One region of the Streptomyces sp. NPDC051555 genome, then DNA from elsewhere that is predicted to be linked to it. Evidence: riboswitches for the same ligand, from Rfam matches in the RefSeq annotation. Region 1 holds a riboswitch; each other region holds the start of a gene.
The links. Region 1 has a riboswitch for cyclic di-AMP ahead of ACIBEA_RS17520 (M23 family metallopeptidase). Riboswitches for the same ligand answer to the same signal wherever they lie in the genome.
Positions count from the first base shown of each region.

Region 2: another riboswitch for cyclic di-AMP. It lies ahead of ACIBEA_RS38225 (transglycosylase family protein); the one in region 1 lies ahead of ACIBEA_RS17520 (M23 family metallopeptidase).
Region 3: another riboswitch for cyclic di-AMP. It lies ahead of ACIBEA_RS01890 (transglycosylase SLT domain-containing protein); the one in region 1 lies ahead of ACIBEA_RS17520 (M23 family metallopeptidase).
Region 4: another riboswitch for cyclic di-AMP. It lies ahead of ACIBEA_RS00480 (peptidoglycan DD-metalloendopeptidase family protein); the one in region 1 lies ahead of ACIBEA_RS17520 (M23 family metallopeptidase).

Region 1 covers NZ_JBITDP010000007.1:214,242-218,173, reverse strand. Annotated here, with positions in the region: gene ACIBEA_RS17530 (M16 family metallopeptidase) at 1-67, shown strand, start outside; gene ACIBEA_RS17525 (M16 family metallopeptidase) at 88-1,455, shown strand; cyclic di-AMP (ydaO/yuaA leader) riboswitch at 1,690-1,846, shown strand; gene ACIBEA_RS17520 (M23 family metallopeptidase) at 1,859-2,662, shown strand; gene ACIBEA_RS17515 (GntR family transcriptional regulator) at 2,851-3,516, shown strand; gene ACIBEA_RS17510 (HPr family phosphocarrier protein) at 3,684-3,932, opposite strand, start outside.
Region 2 covers NZ_JBITDP010000030.1:84,322-88,253, forward strand. Annotated here, with positions in the region: gene eno (phosphopyruvate hydratase) at 1-486, opposite strand, end outside; gene ACIBEA_RS38225 (transglycosylase family protein) at 824-1,534, opposite strand; cyclic di-AMP (ydaO/yuaA leader) riboswitch at 1,537-1,709, opposite strand; gene ACIBEA_RS38230 (transglycosylase family protein) at 1,983-3,029, opposite strand; gene ACIBEA_RS38235 (cytochrome P450) at 3,166-3,932, opposite strand, start outside.
Region 3 covers NZ_JBITDP010000001.1:453,214-457,145, forward strand. Annotated here, with positions in the region: gene ACIBEA_RS01885 (hypothetical protein) at 1-1,803, shown strand, start outside; gene ACIBEA_RS01890 (transglycosylase SLT domain-containing protein) at 1,797-2,600, opposite strand; cyclic di-AMP (ydaO/yuaA leader) riboswitch at 2,605-2,851, opposite strand; gene ACIBEA_RS01895 (dihydrodipicolinate synthase family protein) at 3,137-3,932, opposite strand, start outside.
Region 4 covers NZ_JBITDP010000001.1:103,707-107,638, reverse strand. Annotated here, with positions in the region: gene ACIBEA_RS00485 (SGNH/GDSL hydrolase family protein) at 1-455, opposite strand, end outside; gene ACIBEA_RS00480 (peptidoglycan DD-metalloendopeptidase family protein) at 634-1,638, opposite strand; cyclic di-AMP (ydaO/yuaA leader) riboswitch at 1,643-1,812, opposite strand; gene ACIBEA_RS00475 (tyrosine-protein phosphatase) at 2,120-2,935, shown strand; gene ACIBEA_RS00470 (aspartate aminotransferase family protein) at 2,972-3,932, opposite strand, start outside.

The DNA.
Region 1 (3,932 bases):
GCCGCTCGCGGCCGAAGACGCCGAGGAAGCCGCCGAGAACGACGAGACCGAAGGGGCGGAGCAGTGAGCGACACCGCAGCCGTCACGATGACCTTCCACCCCCAGCCGCAGCCCGGCGAGGCCAGGCCGTGGGCCTTCCCGGCCCCCGAGCGCGGCGCGCTGGCCACCGGCCTGACCGTGCTGCGGTGCCACCGGCCCGGCCAGCAGGTGGTGGCCGTCGAGATCAACCTCGCGGCCCCGCTGGACGCCGAACCGGCCGGCCTGGACGGCGTGGCCACCCTCATGGCCCGCGCGCTTTCCGAGGGCACCGACAAGCACTCCGCCGAGGAGTTCGCGGCCGAGCTGGAGCGCTGCGGCGCCACCCTCGACGCGCACGCCGACCACCCCGGCATCCGGGTCTCCCTGGAGGTCCCGGCCTCCAGGCTGGCCAAGGCCCTGTCGCTGCTCGCCGAGGCGCTGCGCGCCCCCGCCTTCGCGGACAGCGAGGTCGACCGCCTGGTGCGCAACCGGCTCGACGAGATCCCGCACGAGCTGGCCAACCCGCAGCGCCGGGCCGCCAAGCAGCTCTCCCACGAGCTGTTCCCGGCCACGCTGCGGATGTCCCGCCCGCGCCAGGGCACCGAGGAGACGGTGGCCCGGATCGACTCGGCGGCCGTGCGCGCCTTCTACGAGGCCCACGTGCGCCCGGCGACGGCCACCGCTGTGGTCGTCGGCGACCTGACCGGCATCGACCTGGACGCCGTCCTGGCGGACACCCTGGGCACCTGGACGGGCACCGCCGCCGAGCCGCTCCCGGTGCCGGCGATCACCGCGGACGACACCGGCCGCGTGGTCATCGTGGACCGGCCGGGCGCGGTCCAGACGCAGCTGCTGATCGGGCGGATCGGCGGGGACCGGCACGACCGGGTCTGGGCGGCCCAGGTGCTCGGCACGTACTGCCTGGGCGGCACCCTGACCTCCCGTCTGGACAAGGTCCTGCGCGAGGAGAAGGGCTACACCTACGGCGTGCGCGCCTTCGGGCAGGTGCTGCGGTCCACCGCGGACGGCACCGGCGCGTCGATGCTCGCCATCAGCGGTTCGGTGGACACCCCGAACACCGGTCCCGCGCTGGACGACCTCTGGAAGGTGCTGCGCACCCTCGCCGAGGGCGGACTGACCGACGCCGAGCGTGACGTGGCGGTGCAGAACCTGGTGGGCGTGGCGCCGCTCAAGTTCGAGACGGCCGCGTCCGTCGCCGGCACCCTGGCCGACCAGGTCGAGCAGGAGCTGCCGGACGACTACCAGGCGCAGTTGTACGCGCGGCTGGCCGAGACGGGCACGGTGGAGGCCACCTCGGCCGTCGTCAACGCCTTCCCGGTGGACCGGCTCGTCACGGTGCTGGTCGGTGACGCCGCCCAGATCGAGGCGCCGGTGCGCGCGCTCGGCATCGGCGACGTGAGCGTCGTCGCCAACTGAGGTCGCACGGGCCTAACAGGCCGAAGGGGACGAACGGGACGTGAACTGACGGCGTCCCGCAAGGGGTTTCGGTGGCTCGTCCACCGGAACCCCTTTTGTCCCTTTGGTGGAGAGGTTGCTTCTATGTCGCGTGACGTAGGTAACAATGGGGCTCGTGTGTTTGGTGATTGCCTGATGATCCGCCTAGCGTCGGCCGTGCTGTCCGTCAGTTGTCACAGCCGCACTCGCGGCACCGGACAGCGATCGCCGAGTCCCCGTCAGGCGCGAGCCTGGGGAGCCGGGGACCCACAGTCCCTGGGGTGAATCGGACCACCTCGTAAGAGGGGGCCCGTAGGAGACCTTCCTGCTCCGAACCCGTCAGCTAACCCGGTAGGCGAGAGGGAAGGAAAGGATCAACCCCTTCATGGCGTTCGGCAGCAGTCGTGCCTCCTCCGGCAAGCACCGTGGTTCCAGCCGTCTGAGCCGGAAGACCGCAGGCGTCGCCGGTATAGCCGCCCTCGCCGCCACCGGCGTCGCGGCCTCGCTCGCTGCCCCGGCCTTCGCCGCGGACAACCACAGCAGCAGCATCCCCCAGGACTCCGGCATGAAGGCCGTCGTCGTCGCCGACGACCTCGCCGGCGACATCGAGGCGCAGGCCGACGCCCAGCGCAACGCCGCCGACACCGCCGCCCTCAAGGCGCAGGCCGAGGCCGAGGCCAAGACGAAGGCCGCCGAGGCCCGCCGCATGGCCGAGGCGAAGGCCAAGGCCGAGCGCGAGGCCAAGGAGCGCGCGGACCGTGAAGAGGAGCGCAAGCGCCTCAACACCTTCGTGATGCCGATCGAGGGCTCGTACGTCAGCACCCAGTACGGGGCGGGCGGCAGCATGTGGTCCTCCGGCAGCCACACGGGCATCGACTTCCACGCGGGCGTCGGCAACGTCGTCCGCGCCGTGGGTGCGGGCGTCATCGTCGAGGCCGGCAACGGCGGCGCGTACGGCAACAACATCGTCATCAAGCACAACGACGGTACGTACACCCAGTACGCGCACCTCTCCAGCCTCAGCGTCTCGGCCGGCGAGCAGGTCACCGCCGGGCAGCAGATCGGCCTGTCGGGCGACACCGGCAACGTCAGCGGCGCGCACCTGCACTTCGAGGCCCGTACCGGCCCGTCCTACGGCTCGGACATCAACCCGCTGACCTACCTGCGGGCCCGCGGCGTCGCGATCTGACCCCGCCCGCACAGCAGCTCCCCGAAGGCCCCGGCTCCCCGAGCCGGGGCCTTCGTGTCGTGCGGCGGCGCGCGCGACGGGGATCGTCCACCGGCCGCTCATTTCCGCCCGTCCTCGGAAAATATCGCGTGTTGCAATAGAGTCGCGAAATGGAATCTGCGGAAACGGTATTCGGTGGAGGTCCGGTCTTGCGAATTCCCGCGCACGCGGTATGTACGGCGATCCGCGACGACATCGTCTCCGGGGTCTTCGGCCCGGGCGCGCGGCTCACCGAGGAGCTGCTCGCCCGCCGCTACGGAGTCTCCCGCGTCCCCGTCCGCGAGGCCCTGCGCACCCTGGAGTCCGAGGGCTTCGTCACCACGCGCCGGCACGCGGGCGCCTGCGTCGCCGAGCCGACCGCGCAGGAGGCGGCCGACCTCCTGGAGGTCCGGACGCTGCTGGAGCCCCTCGCGGCGGCCCGGGCCGCCCGGCGGCGCAGCGAGGCGCACCTCAAGGTGCTGCGCGGGCTGGTCAGGTTGGGCCAGGAACGGGCCAGGAGGGGCCAGGGGGAGGATCTGCGGGCGCTCGGGGGGTGGTTCCACGAGACGCTCACCCAGGCTTCCGACAGCCCCGGGCTGATCGCGCTGCTGACCCAGATGCGGCACAAGATCACCTGGATGTACGCCGTGGACGCCCCGGCGCGGCCCGTGGACTCCTGGGCGGAGCACGGCGCGATCGTGGACGCGGTGGCGCGCGGCGACGCGGAGCGGGCGCGCGCGCTCACCGCGGCGCACGCCGGTCGGGCGGCGGGGGCGCACCGGCTGCGCGTGAGGACTTCGCAACCTGCCGTAAACACGGCGAGCAGCCGGCTTTAACAATTCCCGTATAGGAAGGACGGTGAGGATATTCCTGCGGTCGATTACGGCCCGCTATTTACGGTACGAGGAATTCCGCACCCTGCGAAAAAGCAGCGGAGCCGTGGCTCCCGGAATGCGGGGGCCACGGCTCCGCCGTGTGGGGTGCGTGGGGTCGGACCCGGGGGTCAGACGGTCTCGGGGAGCTCCTCGAGACCCTCGGCGACCAGCTTCGCCAGGCGGTCGAGCGCGGCGTCCGCACCCTCGGCGTCGGACGCGAGGATGATCTCCTCGCCGCCCTGGGCGCCCAGGCCCAGAACCGCGAGCATGGACGCGGCGTTGACCGGGTTGCCGTCGGCCTTGGAGATCGTCACCGGGACGCCGGAAGCGGTCGTCGCCCGGACGAAGATCGAGGCGGGACGAGCGTGCAGGCCCTC
Region 2 (3,932 bases), on a different contig from region 1:
GACGTTGGAGTCGGCGTGCGACCCACCGTTGAGGATGTTCATCATCGGAACGGGCAGCAGGTGCGCGTTCGGGCCGCCGAGGTAGCGGAAGAGCGGGAGGTCCGAGGCCTCGGACGCGGCGTGGGCCACGGCCAGGGAGACGCCGAGGATCGCGTTGGCGCCCAGGGAGCCCTTGTTGTCGGTGCCGTCCAGGTCGAACATGGCCTGGTCGATCAGGCGCTGCTCGGTGGCGTCGTAGCCGACGAGCTCCGGGCCGATCTGCTCGATCACGGCGAGGACGGCCTTCTCGACGCCCTTGCCGAGGTAGCGGTTGGGGTCACCGTCACGAAGCTCGATGGCCTCGAATGCACCGGTGGAGGCGCCGGACGGAACTGCAGCACGGCCGGTGCTGCCGTCGTCGAGGCCAACCTCGACCTCGACCGTGGGATTGCCTCGGGAGTCCAGGATTTCCCGGGCTACGACGACGTCGATGGACGGCACGAGCATCTCCTTCTGGGATGTGACGCTGGGTGTGCGGTGGCGTGTCAGGCCGTGGGATGGCCTTGCCGCCTAGAGCCTAACCGGCTCCGGGCGCTCGGCCAGCCGAGCAACCGCTCCGTGGGACGAAAAAGGGTCTGAATACCCCTCTTACGGGACATACGGAAGGTCCGGCGGAATGCCGAACGGATCACCCCCGCCTGCACGAACGCCACCGCCCGGCGCGTGGGGGGAGACGCGCCGGGCGATGGCGAATTATGCGTACCGCGAAGTCCGTGCGGAAGTACCGCGCAGCGTCACAGTCAGTGGTACCGCACGGTGTTACCGCGCGGTGTCACCGCAGGATTCAGCTGAGCTTCAGCTTCTGACCCGGGAAGATCAGGTCGGCGTCCGGGACGGTGTCCTTGTTCAGCTCGTGCAGCTTCTGCCAGCCGCCCTTGACGCCGTTCGCCTGGGCGATGGTGCCGAGGGTGTCGCCGGACTTGATCTCGTAGGAGCCGGTGCCCGTCTTGGGGGCCTCGGTCGACGGAGCGGCCTTGGTGGGGGCCGGGGTCTCGGCGCGCTCGGAGCGGGTGACCGGGGCCTCGGGGCGCTTGGTCTCCTGCTTCGGCTCGGCCTTCTTCTCGACCTTCTTCTCCGGCTTGGTCTGCTTGGGGGTCTCGGTCGAGCCGCCGCCGTTGTAGGCGGAGTTCGACAGGCCCACGCCACAGGACGGCCACGCGCCCTTGCCCTGGCCCTTGAGGACCTTCTCGGCGATGGCTATCTGCTGCGCCTTGGTGGCCTGGTTCGCCTGCGAGGCGTACGCCTTGCCGCCGTACGCGGCCCACGTGGAGGACGAGAACTGCACGCCGCCGTAGTAGCCGTTGCCGGTGTTGATGGACCAGTTGCCGCCGGACTCGCACGCGGCGACGGCGTCCCACTGGGAGGCGGTCGCGGCGCTCGCGGCGCCGGCGGTCATCAGCGGAGCCGCCACGGCGACACCGGCGACACCGACGAGGGTGACGACACGGGTGGCCTTGGAGGCGCGACGGTGCTTGCCCTTGCCGGAAAGCAGCATGGTTTTCTCCTCACCGACGCCTGCGAAGTGAGCTGTCGGGTTCGGGCGGATGAGTTGCCCGGTCGCGCACCGAGGTGCGCGGCTTAACCCCAAGCCGGTTCCGTGACCATCTCTCAATGGCCGGTTCCGGCACTTACCTTGGTTCCCCCGCTCCTGCCTTCGGCGCTTGCGCGACGTGTTCCCTCCGTCCGCCGGCAGGATTCGGCGATGCGGTCGAAGGAGCCCGCGGTGGCGAGCGATTCAGAAGGTAGACAGGTCTCTCCCCGATGTTCAACGAGCGACATCGGGGAGAAACAGCCCCTACTTGCGCTCTCGGGACGGGTGTTTGCCCAGGTGGGAGCGGGGTTTGGGGCAGTCACCGAGCAGGACACGCCAGTTGAACGGAAGAGATGCATGTCTCATTTGCACGAAAGGGACATACCTGGCGATCTTCGTGCCCGAAGTGCCCCTATTTCTGGCTTAGATCGAGATTCTGCCCGGGAGTGATCAGGTCGGCGTCATGCCCGATGACCTGCTGATTGGCCGTGTAAAGGGCATTCCAGCCACCCTCGACCCCCTCGGCCTTCGCAATGTCCGTCAGATTGTCGCCGGCCTTCACCGTGTACGACGGCGCGGACGCGGCGTCAGACCCGACCGGCGCCTCTGCGGCGGGCGTTCCGCGGTGCTTTCCACCGGCTCCGGCCGTTTCGCCCTGCGGAACGGCGGCCGAGCCGGCCGGGGTCGTCGGGGTCGTGGAGGGCGTCGGGGCCGTGGGCACCGCGGTGTTGGACGGGGACGTCGTCGGACCGGTGGGGGCCGTCGAACCGCCGGGCACGGACGGGGCGGGCGCGCCCGTGGACCCTGTCGCACCCGTCGGGGCGCCCGGGCCGCCGGAAACCGGAGCCGGGTCCGGCATGACGGGCAGCACGGACGTCAGCGGGGACTGCGGCATCGCCGCGAAGTCGCCGGGCCCACCGGGCGCGGCGGTGGCTCCGGGGATGTGCCCGGTCGAGGTCGGCGTGGCCGCCGGGGCCGGCGCGCCGGCGAGCGAGCCGGGCGCGGATCCCTCGGGTCGCACGGGGCTCGGAGCGACGGAACCGGAACGTCCGGGAACACCCGGGTCGACCGTGGCCGCGGGGCCGCCGCGGGTGAGCCCGGAGGACTCCCCGCACAGCGGCCAGGCCGTCGGCCCCTGCGCGGCGAGCACCCGCTCGGCGATGGTGATCTGCTGCGAGCGGCTGGCCAGGTCGGGGCGCGCCGCGAACTCCAGCCCGCCCGCGTTCTTCCACTGGTCCAGGGTGAGCTGGAGTCCGCCGTAGGACCCGCTGCCGAAGTCGGCGCTCCAGGTCCCACCGCTCTCGCACTCGGCCACCGAGTCCCAGGTGGTGGTCTCGGCCGCGCTCGCGCCGGAGGCGGCGAACAGCGGTAGGGCGAGTGCGGAGCCTGCGACTCCGGCGGTGACGACGAGTGCGGGGACCTGACGGGGGCGTCTGTGGCGGCCGTTCCCGGAACGCATGAGGGTGGACCTTTCGCGTGGCGGCGGGGGCGACGCGAACCTAGCCCGGTTCGAACGCTTGTCACAAGTCGATGATGCGCAGATCACGTCAAGGTCACAGAGTTGACGATGGGTCAGCTGGGGCGCCCGGGACGGGTCATTCCGCTTCCGGAACGTTTGGGGTTGTGAACCTGACGGGAAGCGTGCGCAGGCCACGCATGATCAGTCCGCCGCGCCAGCGCAGCTCCTCGGGGGGAACGGCGAGTTCCAGATCCGGCAGACGCGTCAGCAAAGTCGCGAGGGCCGTCTGACCCTCCAACCGGGCCAGCGGAGCGCCGATGCAGTAATGGATGCCGTGTCCGTATCCGAGGTGCTGGTTGTCGCTCCGCGAGAGGTCCAGGACGTCCGGATCGTCGAACCGCGCGGGGTCGCGGTCGGCCGCCGCGAGTACGACGAGCACCGGATCGCCCGCCGGGATGTCCTGCCCGCCCAGGGTCAGCGGAACGGTCGCGTAGCGCCACGTCGCCAACTCCACGGGACCGTCGTAGCGGAGCAGCTCCTCGATCCCGGTCTCCAGCAGGGCGCGGTCACCGGCGGCGAGGGATTCCTGGAGGAGCGCGCGCTGATCGGGGTTGCGGAACAGCGCGTAGGTGCCGTTGCCGATCAGATTGATGGTGGTCTCGAACCCCGCGAAGAGGAGCACGAAGCACATGGCGGTGGCCTCGGCCTCCGTCAGGTGGTCCCCGTGGTCGCTCGCCCGGATCAGGTCCGAGATGAGGTCGTCGCCCAGATCGTCGCGCTTGCGGTGGATCAGCTCCCCGAGGTAGGCGCGGATCTTCTTCACGGAACGGGCGACCCCGCCGCGCGGCCCGCCGCCGTGCCGGATCATCATCCCGGCCCAGTCGCGGAAGTCGTCCTGGTCCT
Region 3 (3,932 bases), on a different contig from region 1:
GCGCGGTTGCGCAAGAAGCTCGACGCCACCATCGAGGCCTGCGCGGCGGGCGATCCGCCGGCCGTCGTGGCGGCCGACGGGGAGGTCACCCACCGCTTCGGCGAGGACGCCCTGGTCACCCTGCGCCCCGGCCCCTCGGGTGCGATCACCACCCCCGACCAGGCCGTATGCAGCTGCCTCCTGAGCCCCCGCTGCCTCCACCGCACCGCCGTCCTCGCGGTGTCCCCGATCGCGGAGCCACCGGGGACCGACCCTACGGCCGACCTGGTGATCGACCCGGAGCCCGAGCCGGAGCCCGCCCGCGGCCGGGCGACCACCGCCCCCGCCGAGCCGGAACCGGGGAGCGGGACCGCGACCGACGGCGCGCCACCGTCCCTGTCCCCCTCCCCGTCCCCGGAGCAGGTGGCCGCCGCCGCGGCCCTGTGGGAGGCGGCCGCCGCCGCGCTGGCGGCGGGAGTGCCCGCGGGCGGCGCCGTCGTACAGGCCGAGCTGCTGCGGGCCGCGCACACCGCGCGCCTGGCGGGCCTGCCGCACGCCGAGGCGGCCGCCCTCCGGGTGGTCCGCGGGCTGCGCGCCGCCCGCGACCGCAGCGCCGCCCAGCGGCTGACCGAGCTGACGGAGGCCTTCCGCGAGCTGTTGCACACCGCCGCGCTCCCGTCCGCCGGCGGCTCCCGGCGCGCCTACCGGTCCGGCGGCAGCCTGCGCGTGTACGGCCTCTGCCGGGAGCCGGTGCTCTCGGCCACCGGACACGCGGGAGTGGTCACGCACCTCGTCGACGCCGATGGCGACCGGTTCACCCTCGCCGACGTCCGCCCCGGCGGGATCGGCCGGGCCCGGGGCGCCGCGAGCGCCTCCGTGTCCCTCGGCGGCGCCGTCCTCGACCACGCCGGCCTGGCCCGGGGCGCACTGCACGTGGTCGGGGCGACCGTGTCCGCCGACGGCCGCCTCGGGTCGGGCCGGGGCGTACGGGCGACGCCGCTGCGCGGGATCGACTGGAGCGAGGGACCGGCCGCCGCGCTCTTCGCCCGCCCGGCGGCCGAAGCCGTGGCGCGGGCCCTGGCCGACCCGGCCGCCGACCCGGGCCTGCTCGGGTGCGACGTGCTGGTGGTGGCCGCGGCCGGCGACCGGTTGCTGGTCCGCGAGCTGTCGTCGGACGGCGCGGTACGTCCCGACGCGCCGCTGATCGCCCTGGTCCCCGCCCACCCGCATCCGGACCTGGCGCACACCGCGAACCTCCGCCGCCTGGCCGACCGCCCCGGGCTGGCGCTGCGCGTGCTCGGCCGCCCCGACCCGGACCGGAGCGCGACCCTGCGCCCGCTGGCCGTCGGGCCGGTGCCGGGGTCGGCGTACACCCTGCGGCTGCCGCCGCAGTGGCTGGGCCGGGCCGACCTCGGCTACGACCTGCTCCAGGGGTCCCACCTCCCGGCCGGGGCCGACGCACCCGAGGCGGCCGACGTACGGGACCGGGAGCCGGTACCGGACGCGCTGGGCGGGTCACCGCTGTGGCGGGTGCGGCGGCTGTTGGAATCCGGGGTCGCGGGGGGCCGTCGGGCGGTGGCGGAGGCGGCCCGCGGCGAGTTCGCGCCGAACGGCGGCCGGGGGCCGCTGCGTCGGGCCGGCTTCGCGGGGGCCGCGGAGTTGGCCGCCGCGCTGGCCGCCGAGGCCGACCGGCGGCCCCGGGACGTCTTCGGTCGTCTCGTCGATCCCGCCGCCGACCGCTACGCGTGGGCCTGGCTGGCCGCGGCCACCCATCTGCACGCCGCGCGGCGGTCGTTGGTGGCCGCGTCCTGGTCCGCTCAGTAGGCGCCGTTCACGTTGTCGATCGAGCCGTAGCGGTCGGCGGCGTAGTTGCAGGCGGCGGTGATGTTCGCTACCGGGTCGTAGGAGTCGGTCGCGGTGCCGGGCACGTGGTACGCCCGGAAGGTGGGGTCGATGACCTGGAGGAGGCCCTTCGAGGGGATGCCCGCCGCGGCGTTGGAGTCCCAGTTGTTGATGGCGAGGGGATTGCCCGAGGACTCGCGCAGGACGTTGCGGCGAATTCCGTCGTAGGTGCCCGGAATTCCGTGCTGGGCCATGACGTCCAGCGACTGCCGGATCCAGCCGTCGAGGTTGTTGGCGTACAGGGTCGTGGCCCGCACGGAACGGTCGGCCCGCGCGGGGGCGGCCCCCGCATCGCGCCCGGCCGCCACGGCCGCCACGGCCGCCGCCGCCGAACCCGCCTTCGCCGCGCCGCCGATCGTCAGCTCGGTCCCCGGCCGGATCACCGACGGGTCGTTGCCGATCGCCGCCCGGTTGTCCGCGTAGAGCTTCTTCCAGCCGCCGCTCACGGAATGCGATTGGGCGATCGTGGAAAGGGTGTCGCCCGCGACCACGGAATAGGTGGTGGACGCCGCGGCCCGCACGGAGAGCGCGGGAGCGGTGGCGGCCACGGATGCCGCGACGGCGGGGGCCGCGGCCGTGGCGGCGGCCGGCTGTGCGGCATCGGCGCCGGAGGCGCTGATCAGGGGGAGGGCGAGTGCCATGCCGCCGGTACCCGCGACGGCGAGGAGGCGGGCGAGGGGGCTGGTCTTGGGACGGCGGTGCTTGCCCGATGCGGACATGGCGAATTCCTCTCCGTCGCCTGCGAGGTGAGCTGTCGGGTTCGGACGGGAGCTGTCCGGCCGCACCGTGACGCGGCTCGCCCGCGGACATGCCCGAGGCATGACGAGGACGTGCGTGTCAGCGGTGCGACTTCACCCCGAGCCGGGCCGGACCATGTGTCCGGACCAGCGGCCTACCTGGTTCCCCCGCTCCTGCCGTACGTGAGTGGGATGGGTTCGCGGGTAGCGGCAGGATTCGGCGTTCCACCCGGATTGCGGTGACCGTAGAGGAGAGAAGAGGAGTGGAACAAGGGCTTGAATTCCGCGCAGTGATCGGTATATCGGAAGCGGCCGGGAAATTGATCTCACCCGGCCGGGTCGGGAATTGCCGTATTTCATTGCGGCGCCCGGAATCCATCCTTCCGCTACCCCCGCGGGGGCGGCCGTGAAGGCCGCTCCCGCGTGACTGACGTCACCGGCGAGCGGCCCGTACGGCATTCAAGGGCAAATCGCCCATTAGTGCTTCTTGGGGATTTCTTGCGGGGCCGCGCGCCCGCCTACGCGGTGCGGTCCGCCAGCTCCTCCACTTCCTCCACCTCCGTCAGTTCCTCCACTTCCGCCAGCTCCTCCAGCCTGCGCAGCGTCTCCCGTACCGAGGCGGCGCCGGCGGGCAGCAGCGGCAGCCGCACGTCGGGGGTCGGAATGCGCCCCTGCGCGTGCAGCACCCCCTTCAGCACCACCGGATTCGGCTCGGCGAACACGGCCGCCGACAGCCGGGCCAGCGCGTGCCCCAGCGCCCGTGCGCCGGACACGTCGCCCGTCCGCCAGGCCCGCACGAGCGCGGCGAACCGCTCCGTGGCCAGATGCGCCGAGGCCAGGATCGCGCCGCCCGCCCCGAGGGCGAGCAGGGGCGAGGCGAAGGCGTCGTCGCCCGCCAGGACCGTGAACCCGTCCGGCAGATCGCCCAGCAGCTCCACCGTGTCCTGGTCGATGCCGCCCGCCGCGTACTTGACCCCCGCGACCCCGGGCAGCGCCCCGAGGGCCCGCAGCGCCCCGGCGTCCAGCGGCTGACCGGTCCGGTAGGGGATGTGGTAGACGACCAGCGGTACGGGAGCGACCTCCGCGAGCCGCTCGAAGTGCGCCAGCACCCCCGCCGCCGAGGGCCGCACGAAGGACGGCACGGTCACCAGCGCGGCCCGCACCTCGGGCCACCGCCGCAGCCCCGCCAGGGCGACCTCGCTCGCCCGCGTGCTGCTGCCCCCCGCGCCGACGCTCAGGAACGCCCCGCGCTCGCGGCAGACCCGTGCGCACACCTCGGTCACCGCGTCCCGTTCCGCCGCGTCGAGGGAGGCG
Region 4 (3,932 bases), on a different contig from region 1:
TGGCCGACGGACCCGACGAGGTCGGCCAGGGCCGCCTCGAACCGCTCCGCCACGTCATCGGGGTCGCTCCCGGGCCGGATGATGTCGTTGCCCCCGGCGCAGAAGGTGACCAGGTCGGGCGCCAGCTCCTTGGCCCGCGGCACCTGCTCCGCCACGATCTGGTCCAGGAGCTTGCCCCGCACGGCGAGGTTGGCGTACCGGAAGTCGTGCTCGTCGCGCTGATCGGCCAGGAGCACCGCGAGCCGGTCGGCCCAGCCCACGAAGATCTCCCCCGGGCCCGGATCCCCCACGCCCTCGGTGAAGCTGTCCCCGATCGCCGCGTACGAGCCGATGCCCTGGAGCGCCGTCTTCAGTGTCGTCGCGTTCGTGTTCGTCGCGTTCGTGTTCGCCGTGTTCGTCGTCGTCTGCGTCGTCTTCGTCGTCGTCTTTGTCGTCATCGCTGTCGTCGCTGCCACGAGAAGACATCCTTCACCCCAAGGCGTGACCTACGCCACCGTAGCCACCCCTTGACGGACCGTGATCTATACCACCCGGCGGGTAAGGAATAAGTGAGGCCCCTGTCAGGTACATGAAAGAGGGGCCGGGACCCCCCTCGGGTCCCGGCCCCTCTTCGTGCCGAACGGCGCTCGCCGGTCAGACGTTCACGCCCTTCGAGCGGAGGTAGGCCAGCGGGTCGACGTCCGTGCCGTAGCCGGCGCCCGTGCGGATCTCGAAGTGCAGGTGCGGGCCGGTGACGTTGCCCGTGGAACCGGACAGGCCGATGCTCTGGCCCGCGCCGACGCTCTGGCCGACCGACACCGACAGCTGGGACATGTGGCCGTACTGCGAGTAGCGGCCGTCCGCGTGCCGGATGACGACCTCGTTGCCGTACGCGCCGCCCCAACCCGCGGAGACCACGGTGCCCGCGCCGACCGCGCGAACGGTGGTGCCGGTGCCCACGGCGAAGTCGACACCGGTGTGGTGACCGCTGGACCACATGCTGCCGCTCGCCCCGTACCGGGTGGTGATGGAGGCGGAGACCGGAGCGACGAAGCCGGAGGCCGAGGCGGCGCCCGAACCGGAGCCCTTGCCCGTACCGCTACCGGTACCCTGCGCGGGCTTGCCGCTCGTACCCTCGTCGCTCGCGCCCTCGTCCCTCGCGCCCTCGTCCGACCCCGCGTCCGATCCCGCGTCCGCCGCCGGAGCGGATTCCTCGGTCGGAGCGGATTCCTCGACAGGAGCGGATTCCTCGGCCGGGGCCTGCTGCTGCGCCCGCGCCCCCAGGGTCAGCTTCAGCCCCGGGTGGATCAGCGACGGGTCGGCACCGACGGCCTCGCGGTTGTCCGCGTACACCTGCTGCCAGCCGCCGCTCAGGTGCCGCTCCGCGGCGATCTTCGAGAGGTAGTCGCCCGGGACCACGGTGTAGACCGCGGAGGTCCCCGGCGCGGCGGCCGGCGCCTGGGCCGGGGGCGCCTGGGTCGCAACAGCGGTGGCCGCGCCGGCCGTCGTAGCGGTCGTGGCCGTCGAGCCGGTCGCGGCGTGCGCGCCCGTGGCACCCATCAGCGGCAGCGCGAGCGCCGCGCTCCCGGTGCCGGCGACGACGAGTCCGCGGGCTATCGGGCTGGACTTCGGGCGGCGGTGCTTTCCCTTTGCGGGCATGGCGAATTCCTCTCCGTCGCCTGCGAGGTGAGCTGTCGGGTTCGGACTGGAGATGTCCGGCCGTACGCGTACGGCTTCACCCCGAGCCGTCCGGAGGAAAAGATCCATTCCGGTGACGGCGGCTTACCTGGTTCCCCCGCTCCTGCCGGGCGTGTGGATCGTCGGGTGCGGTTTCGGATGGTGGCAGGATTAGGCGGTCCATCCGGGTCGACGCGAAGGTATTCCGTCCGGCCCCCCGGAACAAGCCGCGAATTCCCCGCAGGAAAGGCCCGGGTGAGGGATCGACGGAATTCCGGTCACCCTCCGTCGAATCCGCCGCGACAACGGCCGCCCCCACAAGGCAATTCGACTTTCGTGATCACACACTCACGGTGACCGTATGATCCTGCTCACGGGGGCGATCCGATCTCCCCGTCCCTTGTGGCAAGTTGCGCTCAACTAGTGTAATTCGGACATGCCGCGACGATATGGAGGAGTCCTCGTGACCCAGCAGATACCCCAGGCCCCGTCCACGGAGCCGGAGCTGACCGGAGTGCGCAACTTCCGTGACGTGGGCGGGCTCCCGACCGCGGACGGACGGAGGGTCAGAGCGGGACAGGTCTTCCGAAGCGGACATCTGGCACATGCCACCGAAACCGATACGGAATTCCTCGCTTCGCTCGGGCTGCACACCATCTTCGACTTCCGCAACGCCGCGGACCACGCGCTCGAAGGCCCGGACGTCGAGCTGCCCGGGGTCCGCAACGTCAACCTCCCGCTCTCCGACCCGGCGGACGGTACGGAGTTCTGGCGGATGGTCCGCGACGGTGACCTCGACCAGCTGCGCCAGGTCCTCGGCGAGGGCAAGGCCGCGCTGCGTATGGCCAACTCCTACCGGGAGATCGTCACGACCCGCACCGCGGAGCACCGCCAGGTCGTCCAGGCGCTCGTCCAGGACCAGGTGCCGGTGCTGATGCACTGCGCGGCCGGGAAGGACCGGGCCGGCCTGTCGATCGCGGTCACCCTGCTCGCGCTCGGCGTCGAGCGCGAGGCGATCGTGGCGGACTACCTGGAGTCGAACGCCCCGCACCGGCGCTACCGGGTGCGCCGCAGCAGCGAGTCCGCCGAGGCCCGCTCGCCCGAGGTGATGGAGCTGCTCGCCCCGCTGTTCGACGCGCGCGCCGAGTACCTGCTCGCGGCCTTCGCCACCCTGGAGGAGATCTGGGGCAGCACCGACCGCTACCTCGCCGAGGGCCTCGGGCTCACGCCCGAGACCCTCGACCGACTGCGCGACCACTACCTCGAGTCACCGGCCTGACCGGCCGGGCAGGGCGGGCCGGGCGGGGCCGGGCCGTCAGCGGTTCGCGACGGCCTGCTTGACCAGGGTCCTGCCGAAGTCCCACATCAAGGAGCCCCCGCCGTGGGCGTCGTCCATGACCTCCCGGAAGGCGCCCACGAAGCGGTCCACGTCCGCCTCGTCCACGATCAGCGGCGGGATCAGCTTGATCACTTCCAGGTGATCGCCGGAGACCTGGGTCAGGATCCGGTGCTTCTGGAGCAGCGGTACGACGACCATCTGCGCGAAGAGCCCCTTGCGCGCGGCCTGGAGCATGGTCCACCGGCTGCGCAGGCCGAGCGAGGACGGGCGGCCGAACTCGATGCCGATCATCAGCCCCCGGCCGCGCACCTCGTGCAGCAGCTCGTACTCGTCCACCATCGCCGCGAGCCGCCCGCGCAGCAGGTCGCCCATGGCGCGGGCGTTCGCCACCACCGACTCGTTCTCCATGACGGAGAGCACCGCGAGCCCGGCCGCCATCGCCTGCGCGTTGGCACCGAAGCTGGCCGAGTGCACGAGCACCCGGTCCATGGACGAGTAGACCTTCTTGAAGATCCAGTCCTTGCCCAGGGTCGCCCCGACCGGCACGTAGCCGCCCGACAGCGCCTTGGCCACGCAGACCAGGTCCGGCTCCACTCCCGGCTCGTGCTGGTAGGCGTAGAACTCCCCGGTCCGGCCGAGGCCGGTCTGCACCTCGTCCGCGATGAGCAGCGCCTTGTGCCGGTGCAGCAGCTCCTGCGCGGCGCGCAGGAAGCCGGGCGGGGCCTGGAGGACCCCCTTGCCCTGGATCGGTTCGACGACGAAGGCGGCCACGTCACCGCGCGCCAGCTCGCGCTCCAGGGCCGCCAGATCCCCGAGCGCGATCTTCGTGTCGGGCAGCAGGGGGGCGAACCCGTCCCGGAAGCCCGCCTCCCCGTTCACCGACAGCGCGCCGGTGGTGAGCCCGTGGAAGGCGTGGTCGCAGTACAGGATCCTGGGT